Regions from separate parts of the Bradyrhizobium lablabi genome, predicted to be linked through region 1. Evidence: predicted binding sites of a transcription regulator. Region 1 holds the regulator's gene; the other holds the start of a gene.
What was found. The regulator LexA, encoded in region 1, represses DNA repair genes until DNA is damaged. The targets are predictions, from matches to a motif close to TGTTCNNNNTGTGTTCNG.
Positions count from the first base shown of each region.

Region 2: the regulator LexA is predicted to act here: its motif matches at 5,641-5,658, upstream of B5526_RS27505 (PA0069 family radical SAM protein).

Region 1 covers NZ_LT670844.1:7,639,367-7,646,635, forward strand. The annotation lists gene B5526_RS35815 (ComEC/Rec2 family competence protein) at 1-1,236, shown strand, start outside; gene lexA (transcriptional repressor LexA) at 1,368-2,075, opposite strand; gene B5526_RS35825 (molybdopterin molybdotransferase MoeA) at 2,288-3,499, opposite strand; gene B5526_RS35830 (HAD family hydrolase) at 3,511-4,140, opposite strand; gene B5526_RS35835 (alpha-hydroxy acid oxidase) at 4,177-5,304, opposite strand; gene B5526_RS35840 (alpha/beta fold hydrolase) at 5,666-6,619, shown strand; gene B5526_RS35845 (DUF4242 domain-containing protein) at 6,748-7,020, shown strand; gene B5526_RS35850 (hypothetical protein) at 7,118-7,269, opposite strand, start outside.
Region 2 covers NZ_LT670844.1:5,874,567-5,881,835, reverse strand. The annotation lists gene B5526_RS27530 (electron transfer flavoprotein-ubiquinone oxidoreductase) at 1-100, opposite strand, end outside; gene B5526_RS27525 (uracil-DNA glycosylase) at 355-1,221, shown strand; gene B5526_RS27520 (glycosyltransferase family 39 protein) at 1,317-2,825, opposite strand; gene B5526_RS27515 (ribonuclease HII) at 3,006-3,764, opposite strand; gene B5526_RS27510 (GNAT family N-acetyltransferase) at 3,827-4,399, opposite strand; gene B5526_RS27505 (PA0069 family radical SAM protein) at 4,456-5,619, opposite strand; gene B5526_RS27500 (glycosyltransferase) at 5,810-6,376, shown strand; gene moaB (molybdenum cofactor biosynthesis protein B) at 6,490-7,053, opposite strand; gene ypfJ (KPN_02809 family neutral zinc metallopeptidase) at 7,170-7,269, opposite strand, start outside.

The sequences.
Region 1 (7,269 bases):
TATCTGTTGCTGTCGGGTGCTGAGGTCGCCACGCAACGCTCGTTCTTCATGACGGCGGTGGTGCTCATCGCGGTCATGGTCGACCGCCGCGCGGTGACATTCCGCACGCTCGCGGTCGCCGCGATGATCGTGCTGGCGCTTGCGCCGGAGGCGCTGGTGCATCCGAGCTTTCAGATGTCTTTTGCGGCAACGCTCGGCCTCGTGGCGCTGGTGCAAATCGGCATGCCGCGTTTGTTTGCCTCGCCCGACAATTCGGCGACGGCAAAAGTGGCGCTATGGGGCGGCCGCGAGATCATGACGCTGGCGCTGGCCTCGCTGGTGGCGGGGTTTGCGACCACGCCCTATGCCGCCTTTCATTTCCACCGCGTCACGCCCTATGGCGTGCTCGCCAATCTCGCGGCGATGCCGGTAGTTTCAGCCGTGGTGATGCCGGCGGGCATGCTTGGCCTGCTCGCGATGCCGTTCGGCCTCGACGGTGTGTTCTGGTGGCTGATGGGCGTCGGCATCGACTGGATGATCGTGGTGACGGAGTGGGTCGCTCGCCTGCCGGGCGCGATCGGCCGCATGGCGGCGTTCGGGACCGGGCCCATGATCGCGGCGAGCGCGGGGATCATCCTGCTCGGGCTGTTGCGGACGCCGCTGCGCTGGTCGGGTGCGGCCGTGCTGGTGCTCGCCACGGTGTGGGCGCTCGCCGTGCCGCAGCCGGATATCCTGATTTCCGGCGACGGCCACAATGTCGGCGTCCGCGGCAAAGACGGCCGGCTGCATCTGATGCGGACCGGAAAGGACACGTTCTTAATGAAGGAATGGCTCGCCGCCGATGCCGACGAGCGGCAGCCTGTCGATGCTTCCCTGGCAGAGGGCGTCTCCTGCGATGATTCAGGCTGCGTGGCGCAGCTCGCCGATGGCGGTTTTGTCGCGCTGTCGCTCAAGCCCGAGGGGCTCGCCGACGACTGCGCCCGCGCTACGCTCTTGGTGGCCGCGCGGCAAACGCCGCCGGCGTGCGCGTCCCTCGTGATCGACCGCGATCGCTTGCAGCGACAAGGCACCATCGCGCTCCGACGGACCGGAGCCGGATTTGCGGTCGAGGCGGTGAGGCCGAAGGGTTATGACCGGCCGTGGTCGCCCGCGGTCGCAGGCGATAGCGAGACCGAGGCGGCGCTCGTTCGTCCCGCGGCTGTGCCGAAGGCCGTGGACGCGACGCCGGCGGAGGCCGATCAGCAGGGGGAGGAGTGAGGTGGACACGTCTCTTCTCCTCATCCTGAGGAGCGGCCTCTTGGCCGCGTCTCGAAGGATTAGGCCCGCACTGGGGCCTCATGGTTCGAGACGGCGCAAGGGCGCCTCCTCACCATGAGGAGAGAGGAAGTTCAATACTTCCGATAAAGCCCGATCAGCTTGCCCTGAATCTTGACCCGGTTGGGCGGCAGGATGCGGACCTCATAGGAGGTGTTGGCGGGCTCGAGCGCGATCGAGGCGCCGCGGCGGCGGAAGCGTTTTAGGGTGGCTTCCTCGTCGTCGATCAGCGCCACCACGATGTCACCGGTCTCGGCCGTCTCGTTGCGCTGGATCAGCGCCATGTCGCCGTCGAGGATGCCGGCATCGACCATGGAATCGCCGCGCACTTCGAGCGCGTAATGCTCGCCGGAGCCGAGCATGTCCGGCGGCACGCTGATGGTGTGGCTTCTGGTCTGCAGCGCCTCGATCGGCGTACCGGCGGCGATCCGGCCCATCACGGGGACCGCGACCGGACGGCTGCCATCATCATCCGCGCCGACGCTCGAAGAGCGCACCTTGCCGAGCGTGCCTTCGATGACCGAGGGCGTAAAGCCGCGGCGGCTGTTGCCGTTACCGGCGGCCGAAAGCTCCGGCAGCTTGATGACCTCGATGGCGCGGGCGCGGTTAGGCAGGCGGCGGATAAAGCCGCGTTCTTCCAGCGCGGTGATCAGGCGATGGATGCCGGACTTCGAGCGCAGATCGAGCGCGTCCTTCATCTCGTCAAAGGAAGGCGGGACGCCTGATTCCTTCAGGCGTTCGCTGATGAATCGCAGGAGTTCATATTGTTTGCGCGTGAGCATCTCGAGCGTTCCTCAGTTTGATCATGTTGATTGATTCCGAGACGTCTCTAGGAAAGACCCTTGGCGAAACACGAAGGGGAGCCAGCTCCCATTTGTAGACACCAAGACTCGAAACAAATCATGAACGGACACTATATGTTCCATATGTGTTCCGCAACCACTTAATTAATCGTCAACGAGGCAGCTTTTGTCGGAACCGCGGCCCTGAGACGTCAGTCCGGAAGCCGCAGGATGTCGCAAGCCGAGCCCGCTTTAGCTGCGGGCGCAAACGGCGGACGTATCACAAGTGCCCGTGCCGCAGCGAGATTCGCAAGCAGCGAAGAATCCTGATGGTTGACCGGCGTGGCGATCAGTTTGCCGTCGTCGCGCACCTCAAGCCGTGCGCGCAGATAGTCTTCGCGCTGGTCGTTGGCGACGACGTCGCGTCCGAGCAACGCGGTTTCTCGCGCGTGGTGGATGTCGGCGCGGCCCGACAATGTGCGAATCAGCGGCACCAGGAACAGGAACGCGCAGACATAGGACGAGACGGGATTGCCGGGCAGGCCGATCACCCGCATCGCGCCGAGTCGTCCGTGCATCATCGGCTTGCCCGGCCGCATCGCGATCCGCCAGAAGGCCATCGTGACGCCTTCGGCCTCCAGCGACCGCTTGACGAGGTCGTGGTCGCCGACCGACGCGCCGCCGGTGGTGATGAGAATGTCGGCGCCAGCCTCGCGGGCGCGGCGGATGCCTTGCGTGGTGGCCTCCACGGTATCGGCGGCAATGCCGAGGTCGACGGTCTCGGCACCCTCGGCGCGCGCCAGCGCCCGCAGTGCATAGCCGTTGGAATAGACGATCTGGCCCGGGCCGGGGGTCTGGCCCGGCATCACCAGTTCATCTCCGGTCGCGAGCAGGGCGACCTTCGGCCGGCGGCGCACGGCGAGGGTCGGGTAGTTCATGCCGGCGGCGAGCGAGAGATCGCGGTCGGCGAGACGCGTCCCCTTGGCCAGCAGCACATCGCCCTTTTTGAAGTCGATGCCGGCGGGGCGGATATGCCGTCCAGCGACCGCGGCTTCCGTGATCGTGATGCCGCCATCCTCGGCGACCGTATCTTCCTGGATCACGACGGCATCGGCGCCGTCGGGGATCACGCCGCCGGTGAAAATCCGCACCGCCTCTCCCTTACCGACCGTTCTTTCGAACGGCCGGCCGGCCGCGACCTCGCCGGTGACCTTGAGCCGCGCGGCGACCGCAGACGCATCGGCCGACCTCACCGCATAGCCGTCCATCGCCGACATCGCCTGCGGCGGCTGGGTGCGCAGCGCCGCGACGTCGCGCGCGAGCACGCGATGATGGGCCGCGTCGAGCGCGACCATTTCCTCAAGGAGCGGCTCGGCGCCCGCGAGCACCGCCGCTAGCGCCTCAGTGACCGGCATCAATGCCACGGTATCACTCCCTAAATCCCAAGCGCGGCCAGCGCCCGGGCGACGTCATCGGACGACGTCACCTGAACCGCCGTCAAGCCCCGCGCCCGCGCCCCTTCGACGTTCTCGGCGAGATCATCGAAGAACAGGATGCGCGAGGCAGGAACGCCGATCGCGTTGACCACATGATCATAGGCCGCCGCATCCGGTTTCCGAAGCCCGATCGTGGATGACAAGAATATTTTACGGAAATGGCCGAGCAGGCCGGCGTATTTTACCGAGAAATATTCGACATGGGCATTGTTGGTATTGGAGAACACGTAGAGCGGCAGGTGTTTTGCCGCGCGCGCCAAAAGCGGTGCGATGCCGGGCATTTCGCCGGCAAAGATCGCGTTCCAGCCTTCCAGGAACTCCGCATCCGACAGTTTTATGCCGAGTGCTGCGCGCAAGGTTTCAAAATAGGCGGCGTCGCTGATCTTGCCGACCTCATGACGCCGATAGGCCTCGGCCCGAACGAAGCGTTTGACGATATCCTCAGGTTCGCAGCCGGCATGACCGGCCCAGCAGCTAATCGCCTTGCCGAAATCGATATCGAGCACGACGCGGCCGAGATCGAACAACAGCGCGTCGGCGGAGCCGGGAGAGAGTGGGGGGTGGGTCATTGGCGGTCGCATACAGAAAAGGAAGCGTATTGGCCGTCAATACCGATACGGCTCGATCTCCAGCAACGGAAACGCGCTGAACACGCTCGGCAAATTGGTCGGGCTCGCCGCGTGCAGATAGGATTTGTCGAGCTCGGCGAACGAGGTGAGGCCGAGTAGCCCGAGGCACCGGATCACTTCGTCCTCGAGCAATTCTAGCATCCGCACGATCCCGGCTTCGCCCTTGGCCGCGAGCGCCCAGCATTGCAGGCGCCCGATGCCGACGAGGTCGGCGCCGGAGGCGATCGCTTTCACGATATCGGTGCCGCGGCAGAACGAGCCGTCGACCATGATCTTCGCGCGACCGGCGACGGCGGCCACGACCTCGGGCAGCACCTGCATGGCGCCGCGACCGTGATCGAGCTGGCGGCCGCCGTGGTTGGAGACGTAGATCCAGTCGACGCCGTGATCGAGCGCGATCGCGGCATCCTCTGCCGTGGCGATGCCCTTGATCACCAGCGGTATCTTGAATTTGTCTTTTATCAATTTCACCGTGCGCCACTCGAGTCCCTTTTGAAAATCGCCACCGGTGGCGCGGACGCGGCTGGCGCGGACATAGCGTTTGGCGATGTCGCGCTCACGCCGGCTGTAATGGGCGGTATCGACGGTGAGACAGAACGCGGAATAGCCGCATGCGGTCGCGCGGTTGACGCAATCTTCGACATAGGCGTCGCCGCCGCGGACATAGAGCTGATACATTCTCAGAGCATCCGGCGCGGCCTCGGCGGTCTTCTCCAGGCCGGGCTCGGAGACCGAACTCAGCATATGGGCCGCGCCGAAGCTGCCGACCCCGCGCGCGACGCTCGCAGCCGCCCCGGGATCGAATAATTCGAGGGCGCCGACCGGCGCCAGCACCACCGGCAAGCGCAATTTGCGGCCGAACAATTCGACCGACGGATCGACCTTGGTGACATTGCGCAAGACCCGCGGCCGGAACGCGATCTCGTCGAGCGCCATGCGGTTGCGCCGCATCGTGGTCTCGGTCTCGGCGGCGCCGACGATATAGTCCCAGCAATTCTGGTTGAGGTTGGCGCGCGCCTTGCGCACGAATTCGTGTAGGTTCTGGAACTCTTCGCCGCTGGCGCCGAGCTCGACCGCCGGTGGGATGCGGGTCGCTTCGTTCATCAAATCCTCCCCTTCGAATGCCTTGCCTTTGTCATCGCCTATCGCGTCCTGCGCTTCCGCGCCATCCCGAAATTTGCCATGGCAGGTATCGGCGGGGCGGGAGCCCACCACCCATGTCGTCCCGGCCTTGAGCCGGGACCCATCGGTTTCAGTTGTTAGAAAGCCGTCTGGCCCCAGCGCTACATTGAGGAGCCGCGGCGCCGCGATGAGCGCAATTGCGCTCACGCTGGGGTCCCGGCTCAAGCCCGGGACGGCACCGGAGCTATTGCAGCGCCCACATGCTGTCACCGTAATTCTGATATAGTCAGCAGCGTCACGTGCAATTCGACGACGACGAATATCAGCAATCGGCGAGGGCATCATGAATTTTGTCACCGTTAAGAACGGGCCGATCGATCTCAACGTGGCCATCGAAGGTCGCGGCCCCTTGATCCTCTGCGTTCATGGCTTTCCCGAACTCTGGTATTCGTGGCGCCACCAGATCGCTCATTTTTCAGAGCTTGGATACCAGGTGGCGGCGCTCGACGTGCGCGGCTATGGCGGTAGCTCCAAGCCGCGCGAGATCGCGGCATATTCAATTCGCAATCTGGCGTCGGATGTTGCGGCCGCGATCGATCAACTCGGTGGTGGAACGGCCATCCTCTTCGGCCACGATTGGGGCGCGCCAATTGTGTGGAATACGGCACTCCTCCACCCAGGCAAAGTGAGAGCAGTCGCAGGGTTAAGTGTTCCATACGTTCCGAGGGGAGCCGCGCCGTTTATCGAAATGGCCAAGGCCTTGTACAAGGACCGCTTTTTCTATCAGCTCTATTTCCAGAAAGAGGGGGTGGCCGAAGCGGAGTTTGAGGCCGACATCCCCACCGGCTTGCGAAAGGCTTATTTTGCTCTCTCAGGCGCGGCGCCCCTCAATAAGTGGCTCGAACATAAGCCTACTGACGCGAAGCTATTGGATGGATTGATCGATCCTCAACCGTTTCCCGATTGGCTCAGCGAGAAGGATTTGCAGGTCTACGCTGAAGCATTTCGAGCGGGTGGCTTTCGCGGTCCGCTCAATCGCTATCGGGCGCTGAACATTGATTTTGAGGAAATGGCGGACTTCGCCGGAAAGCCCGTGACGCCACCGTCATATTTTATCGGCGGCGAGCGTGACGCGGTTCGCGCTTTCGTTCCGGGAACCGATCGGTATGCGAACCCGGGGATGGCCTGCTCCGACTTTCGTGGCTCCGCTATTCTGCCGGGCATCGGTCACTGGGTGCAGCAGGAAGCGCCACGAGAGACCAACGCGGCGCTCGAGGGTTTTTTGAAGGGAATTTAGAAAGACTCAGAGCTCCCGGGCGAGGGGCTGCAAGCCTCCTATATTCGGCTTTCCAATTTCAAAAAACCTGCGACAATCTTATTCGCCTGAAACCTAAAGTCGCTTCCACTGCTTGAAGGAGAATGGCCATGCCGCAATTCGTCATCGAAAGAAACATGCCGGGGGTCGGGAAACTCAGTCAAAATGATCTCAAAGCGGCGTCTCAGGGTTCATGTACAGTCATTCGAAATCTTGGCCCGGAAATTCAGTGGGTGCACAGCTACGTCACCGACGACAAGGTCTACTGTGTCTATCGGGCACCCAGCGAGGATCTCATTCGCAAGCACGCCGAAACCGCTGGTTTCCCAGCGAACAGCATTGCGCGCGTGCGCGCGACCATCGATCCGACGACCGCTGAATAACGCGGCTTGAGGCGGCTGGAAGTAGGGCGGATTAGCGATAGCGTAATCCGCCGTTACGCCGGCCCGAGATGGCGGATTACGCTGACGCTAATCCGCCCTACGTGCTGCCATCACGGTTGGCCATCGCGAACGGGTCGACGGCCCATGCGTTGCCGCCTGCGATGCAACTGTTGAAGGCGGCAAGCCACTGATCGATTGGCATCAGACGTACGCCACCCTTGTCCTCAGGACCGATCGCTTCGCTGACGA
Region 2 (7,269 bases), 1.8 Mb from region 1:
CCTTCAGCCGGATCGCAGCCGCCAGGCCCGACGGCCCGGCGCCGACGATCACGACGTCGAATTCCATGGATTCGCGCGGCGGCAATTCTTCGGCACTCATGATGATCTGGTCTCCGCCCGGTCAAAAACGGCTTTGTGTTCTCTGGGCTTTGTTTCCGATTTTTCGCTCCAGAACAACATGGAAATGCCGCTTGAGGCGTTTCGTTGCGGCGCGATCCGGCGAGAGCCTGATTCAACTGAGTTGAATCAGGCTCTCGCGCTATCCTTTTGCCGGAGCATGATCTTTTCGGAAAACCGGTTTCCACTTTTCCGGATCATGCTCTAGATAGGGAGGATGCCGTTCGACGCCATGCCATGACCCCTGATCCTGCCCCTACCGTCCAGCAATTGCTGGCCTTTTATCTGGAGGCCGGGGTCGACTGCGCGCTCACGGAAACGCCGGTCAATCGCCTCGCCGATCCAGACATCATCGTCTCCAGCCCAGGGGAAGCGCCGCCGCCCGGCCCGGTCAGGACAATCATCCCCGCAGCCCCTGCTGCGATCGCGCCTGCCCGCGGCGAGGCGGCGGTCGCGCCGGAAGCGGCGATCACCTCCGCGCGCGAGGCGGCGCGGACCGCGCCGACGCTTCAAGCGTTGCGGTCGCTGTTGGAACAATTCGATGGCTGCGCGCTCAAACATACCGCCACCCGCCTGGTGTTCGCCGACGGCAACCCGCTGGCGCGGGTCATGTTCGTCGGCGAGGCGCCCGGGCGCGAGGAAGACATCGAGGGCCTGCCGTTTGTCGGCCGCTCCGGCAAATTGCTCGACCGGATGATCGCAGCGATCGGGCTCGACCGCACCAGCGCCTATATCGCCAACGTCATTCCTTGGCGGCCGCCCGGCAACCGCACGCCGACGCCGCAGGAAACGCAAGTTTGCCTGCCGTTCATCCAGCGCCAGATCGAACTGGTGAACCCGGATGTGCTGGTCACGCTCGGCAATCCTTCGACGCAAACGCTATTGTCGACACGCGAGGGCATCATGAAGACCCGCGGCAAATGGTTCGACTACGACACCGGCACACGGGTGATCCGGGCGATTGCCACTTTCCATCCGGCCTATCTGTTGCGCTCGCCGTCCTACAAGCGGATGGCGTGGCAGGATTTGCGCGCCATCGCGAAAGCGCTCGCACAGGGAGCTTCGCCCTCATCCCTGAGCGCCGAGCAAATGCCCTCATCCTGAGGAGCCCGCTCTTGCGGGCGTCTCGAAGGATGGCCGCATCGGGGCCTTCATGGTTCGAGACGCGCGAAGACGCGCTCCTCACCATGAGGGGCAAGCTACGGCACCTTCGGCCGCACGATGGCCCAGCCGATCCGCAATAGCGGCTGCCGTCCCGTCACGAGCTGCTCGAACGCGCGCGGCACTTCGGGCACGAGGCCCGGAAATCGCTGTGCGATTTCGGGCGGCGGCGTGCCGACCGTATCCGATGCGCGCCACACCACGATGCCGCCGGTTTCGTTGAATTTTGCGAAGTCAAGCCATGGCGTCCGCTCCGGCGCGGTGGCGAAAAGCAGATGCGGACGGGCGGTGTCCAGCGAAATCAGGGCCGCAAGCTGGGCATCGCCGGTCACGGCTTTGAGCGGGCGATTAGTGCGCCGCTCAAAACTGTCGCCGAAGAAATTGGCAATCGCTTTCGCCGGCAGCGACGTCGCCACCTCGCCATTGCCGGTCCAGGGCAAAAAGACCGTCGCCGCAAGCGCTGCGAGCGCGGGCGCGAGAATGGCGGCCGCCCAGACCGAGCGCAGCAGGCGCTGACGCCGCAGCTGAACGAGATCGCCGGTCGCGACGATCGCGGCGAGCCCCGACATCAACAGCGCGACCCCGGCCCCGCCGGCGACACCGTCGAAATTGAAAACACCCGCGATCAGGCTTCCGGCCAGCGCCGGCGCGATTGCGAAGAAATACACGAATTCGCGCGCCAGCGGATCGACCGGCGGCCGATAGATGATCGGCGCCTCTTCCGGATTGCGCGCGAACCAGCCGGAGTTGAGCAGCATCAGCAGCACGATGCCGGAAATTGCGAGCACGAGGCCGCCGAGCAAAATTCCCCAGTGCAACGCCCTGCCGCTCAAATCCGAAAGCGCCGGCCATGGCGGCAACGCGAGCGCGTCGGCGCGGATCACCCAGATCAGATAGGGCAGCGCCAGCACGGCGACCACCAAAAGCGCGAACAGCGGATCGAACGACTGCAGCGTGCGCCGCCCGCGCGCGGTCGTGACCGCAAAGCCTGCGACCAGCAGCAACAGAACGGGTGCGGCAGAAATCGTCAAAAGCAGAAGCCCGGCGTCGATCGACCACGCGAACCAGGCGTTGCGCCGGTTCTGGCCGATCAATTGCCAGGAGTGCAGCAGCAACAGCGCCCACAGCGGACGCGCCAGCACCGCGGGACCGAACTCGAGGCTGGGCCAGCTGAAGGCTGCGACCGTCATGGTCAGGAGCACCGCGAGCACCGCCTGCTGGCCGCCGACGATGGCGCGCGCCAGCTGATACAGCGTCCAGAACATCGCGACCCCGCAAAGCTGCGCCAACAGATAGACGCCGAACACGTGATTGCCGGCGAGACGAAACGCGATATCGGCAAGCCAGAACGCCAGCGGCGGGCCGAGGTCGGTGCCGACCTGGTATTCCCGGCCGTAAGCGAGCACGGTCGCCAAGTCGCCGGGAGGGCTGCGATAGAGCATTAGCGGGATGATCAGCCACAGCGCGGCCTGAAACAGCACCACGAGCCACACCACCAGCCGCGGCCGGGCGCGGATCAGTTCGACGATCAGGGAGGTGAAACGCATGAAACGGCTGGATCGCTTTCGAAACGAGCTGACCGGCAGGAATGTCCCTCAGGGCCGAAGACGCGCACCGGACAGCGCAAATGTGCCGCCTTGGAGTGCGCGCCTCACGATTGAGGCCTAACGCTTCGAGCTGGTCAATGAGAGGGTATTAAAGCCCGCCGCCGACCGAGGCAACCGGCATCAAAGGCCGGCGGAAATCTCCGCGCTTGCCTCGGCACCCGTCAGCGTTTCCGCAAACAGGTCGGGTTCGCGTTTGACCGTCCATGGCTGATGTTTTTCCCGCGCCGCCACAACGGGTGCGAAGAAGCTTCTGTGATGCACCGACGGGCCCAGCCGGTCCAGCGCCTCGAGATGCTCCGGCACGCTGTAACCCTTGTGGGATTCGAAGCCATACCCCGGGCAATCCTGCGCCAGGGCGCGCATCAGGCGGTCGCGCGTCACCTTGGCGATGATCGAGGCCGCCGCGATCGAGACCACAATTCCGTCGCCGCCGATCACCGCGTCGCAGTCGCACGCGGTATCGAGCTTGTCGCGGCCATCGACGAAGACATGTTTGGGCATTTCCGGCAGCGCACCGACCGCGCGCGCAAGCGCCCATAGCGAGGCGCGCAGGATATTGTCGCGGTCGATCCGCGCCGGCGAGGCGAAGGCGACCGCGAAGGATGCGGTCTTGCAGATTTCCTCGAACAGTTCCTCGCGGCGCTCCGGTGTCAGCCGCTTCGAATCGTCGATGCCTTTGGGGATCCGTTTGGGATCGAGCACCACGGCTGCGGCCACCACCGGGCCCGCCAGCGGCCCGCGCCCGGCCTCATCGCAGCCGGCCACCGGCCAGACCCCGCGCTTGATCAGCGCGCGCTCGCGGCGAAAGCTCGGCGGCGCGACCGCGATCACGCCTTTTGTCGGCTTTGCGGGGTCTTTGGCGGATTTTTCCCGAATCATGCCGGGATCGTGCGCAAGCGGCGGCCGGCGCGCAACCGGGAACCCGGCGCAATTCCCGCTATTCAGTGGTGACGTTGACGCCATTCGTCGGCACCAATGCAATAAACCCGGCGTAGGCTGCGGCCGACCGGGGTCTCATCCGAATGGTAATGCATTCCAAGCTTTTGCAGCGTACCGATCGAGGCCGCGTTCTGTGCAGAGGCCAGCGCAAGCAGCCGTGGCCGCCCAAGTTGCTCGAATCCAAGAGCGAGTTGTGCCTGCCCGATTTCGGTCGCAAGACCCTTCCCCCAGGCTTCGCGCGCCAATACGAACCCGAATTCCAGATCATCATCCGCCAAAGCCTGACACGGGCTTAGCCCTGCAAACCCGATCAGCTCGCCGCTTGCCTTGTCGACCAGCGCGCACAGGCCGGTCGGCGCGGCTTTGAAATTGAAGTTTTCGCGAATGAAACTGTCCGATTCTGATCGCGATAACGCCGTGCCCGCGAACACCCAGTTCATTACTTCCGGAACGCTGAAGATTTTCTGATGCAGCCAAGGAATGTCGGCCTCGCCAACTGCGCGCAGCACCATGCGCGGAGTTGTGAGCACAACGCCGTCACTGACTGCGGATGATGGCTGCGAGTCGGGGTTCATCCGCCCATCGTAGCGCCATCCGCGGAGTTTCAGAAGGTAGGGTCACGCGCCAACCACTAAAAAAGACTCAACTGCTGTCCGCTGCGTTTCGGCCGCGCGAAATGTTCGGTGGTCAGTTTCGAACGCCGCTTGTTGAGCCCTAATTTTTCGCAGGCGATTTCGAAGCGGCGTCCGATCATCCAGGCCATCGGTCCGGTGCCCTTCATCCGCGTTCCCCATTGCGAGTCGTAATCGCGCCCGCCGCGCATGTCTCGGATCAGGGTGAAGACGTGGCGATAGCGGTCGGGATAATTGGCCATCAGCCATTCGCGGAAGAGGTCGCGCACTTCCAGCGGCAGCCGCAGCAGCACATAGCTCGCTTCCTTGACGCCGGCATGCGCGGCGGCGTCGAGAATGCGCTCGATCTCGGCATCGTTGAGCGCGGGGATCACCGGCGCCACCATCACCGTGGTCGGAATTCCGGCTTCCGAGAGTTGCCGCAGCGCCTCTAGCCGCTTCGGCGGCGTCGAGGCCCGCGGCTCCATGGTGCGCGCCAGTTTGGCGTCGAGCGTCGTCACCGAGATCGCCACTTTTGCCAGATTGCGCTTCGCCATCCGTGACAGAATATCGATGTCGCGGGTCACCAGCGCCGATTTGGTCACGATGCCGACCGGATGCGAGGCCCGATCCAGCACCTCCAGAATGCCGCGCATGATCTTGCGCTCGCGGTCGATCGGCTGATACGGATCGGTGTTGGTACCGATCGCGATCATGCGTGGTTCGTAATCCTGCGCCGCCAGTTCCTTTTCCAGAAGCTGCGGCGCATCGGGTTTTGCAAAGAGTTTGGTTTCGAAGTCGAGCCCCGGCGACAGGCCGAGAAAAGCGTGGGTCGGCCGCGCGAAGCAATAGACGCAGCCATGCTCGCAACCCCGGTAAGGATTGATCGAACGGTCGAAGCCGATATCGGGGGAATCGTTGCGGGTGATGACCTTTCGCGCCGTATCGAGCGCGACGCTGGTCTTGAACGGCGGCAACTCATCTAGGCTCTGCCAGCCGTCGTCGAAGGCTACGCGGGCTTCGGCCTCGAAACGGCCGCTGTCGTTGGATTGCGCGCCGCGGCCACGCCGCCGCTCGCGTTCGATGGCGACCGCCAGCTCGGGAAAAGGCGAAGTCGCACCCGCCGGTTCGGAGGGCGCCGTGACCGGCGGGTGCTTGAGGGCATGAGAGGATGCTCGACTCATGGGCTCTAGATAGCACGCCCTGAGAACAAATCAAGAACATCAGATTATCTTTTGCTGCCAAGCTGGGGCTGGGCAAGCGGCGGCCGCATTGCCGTAAAAAGCTGCAGCCGGCATGCTGTCTTGAATGTGACAAGATGATAATTGTGCGACGTTTTTTTAAAGCCGCTTGAGGGGATCGAAGAACTTATCAATGCTGAGCGTCATTATTCCCACCGAAGGCGTCGAGCAGCCTGCGGTAGCTACCCTCGCAGCTCTGGTGCCCGGCGCCGCCGCCGGCGTGATACGGGAGGTGCTGTTGGTCGACCGTTCGGACACCGGCGTGATTGAGCGGGTCGCCGATGTCGCGGGCTGTCGTTTCCTGCGCTTCGAGGGATCGCATGCCGCGGCGCTGGCAGCCGGCGCGCGCCAGGCCCGCTCGCCGTGGCTGATGTTCCTGCATGCGGGTGCGGTGCTGGATACGGGCTGGATCGATGAAACCACGCAATTCATCCAGCGCGTCTCCTTAAGCGACCGGCCGCGCGCCGCCATCTTCCGTTATGCCCGCTCGCCCTATGCCGAGCCAGGGCTGTGGGATGGTTTCAAATTCGTGGCAAGGATGATCAGCGGGCCGTCGGCGGATCAGGGACTGTTGATCGCACGCGAGCATTACGACCGGCTCGGCGGCTACGCGCCCGACGCCCGCCGCTCCGAGAAAAGGCTGCTCCGGCAGCTCGGCCGCGCGCGCACCGTATTGCGCAGCCGGATCATGGTTGCGTGACAGTCCCCGTCATTCCGGGGCGACGCGAAGCGGCGAACCTCAGATGTGCAATTGCACATCGGGGAATCTCGAGATTCCGGGTTCGCGCTATCGCGCGCCCCGGAATGACAAGGTTAAGCCGACGCCCCCTGCGCTTTCGGGCGGCGCAGATGTTCGTCGAGCCGCGGCATGATCTCGACGAAATTGCAGGGCCGTGTCCGGTAATCGAGCTGGGCCAACAGGATTCCGTCCCAGGCATCGCGGCAGGCGCCGGGCGATCCCGGCAGGCAGAAGATGAAGGTGGCGCCGGCAACGCCTGCGGTGGCGCGGCTTTGGACGGTCGAGGTGCCGATCTTGGCGTAGCTCAGCATATGAAACGCGATGGAAAAGCCGTCCATCCGCTTTTCGAACAGGGGCTCGACCGCCTCCGGCGTCACATCGCGGCCGGTAAAACCGGTGCCGCCGGTGGTGATGACGACGTCGACACCGGGATCGGCAATCCATCGCTTGATGATGATGCGGATCGCCTCGACGTCGTCGACGATGATCTCGCGCGCCGCGAGATGATGGCCGGCCGCGATGAGCCGCTCCGCCAGAGTGGTTCCGGATTTGTCATCCGCAAGCGAGCGCGTATCGGAAATCGTCAGCACCGCGATATTGAGCGGAATGAATTGTTTGGTCTCGTCGATCGAGGACATAGACTGCCTCCCTCTCGTCATGCCCGGCCTTGTGCCGGGCATCCACGTCTTCACTTTCTCGCGGCTGGCAAAGACGTGGATGGCCGGGACGAGCCCGACCATGACGATTAATGTCGTTATGGACTGCCCCCGCCAAACGTGTTGCAGGCCTGCACGGTGCCCTGCTGATAGCCGGTCATGAACCATTGCTTGCGCTGCGCGGCGGAGCCGTGGGTG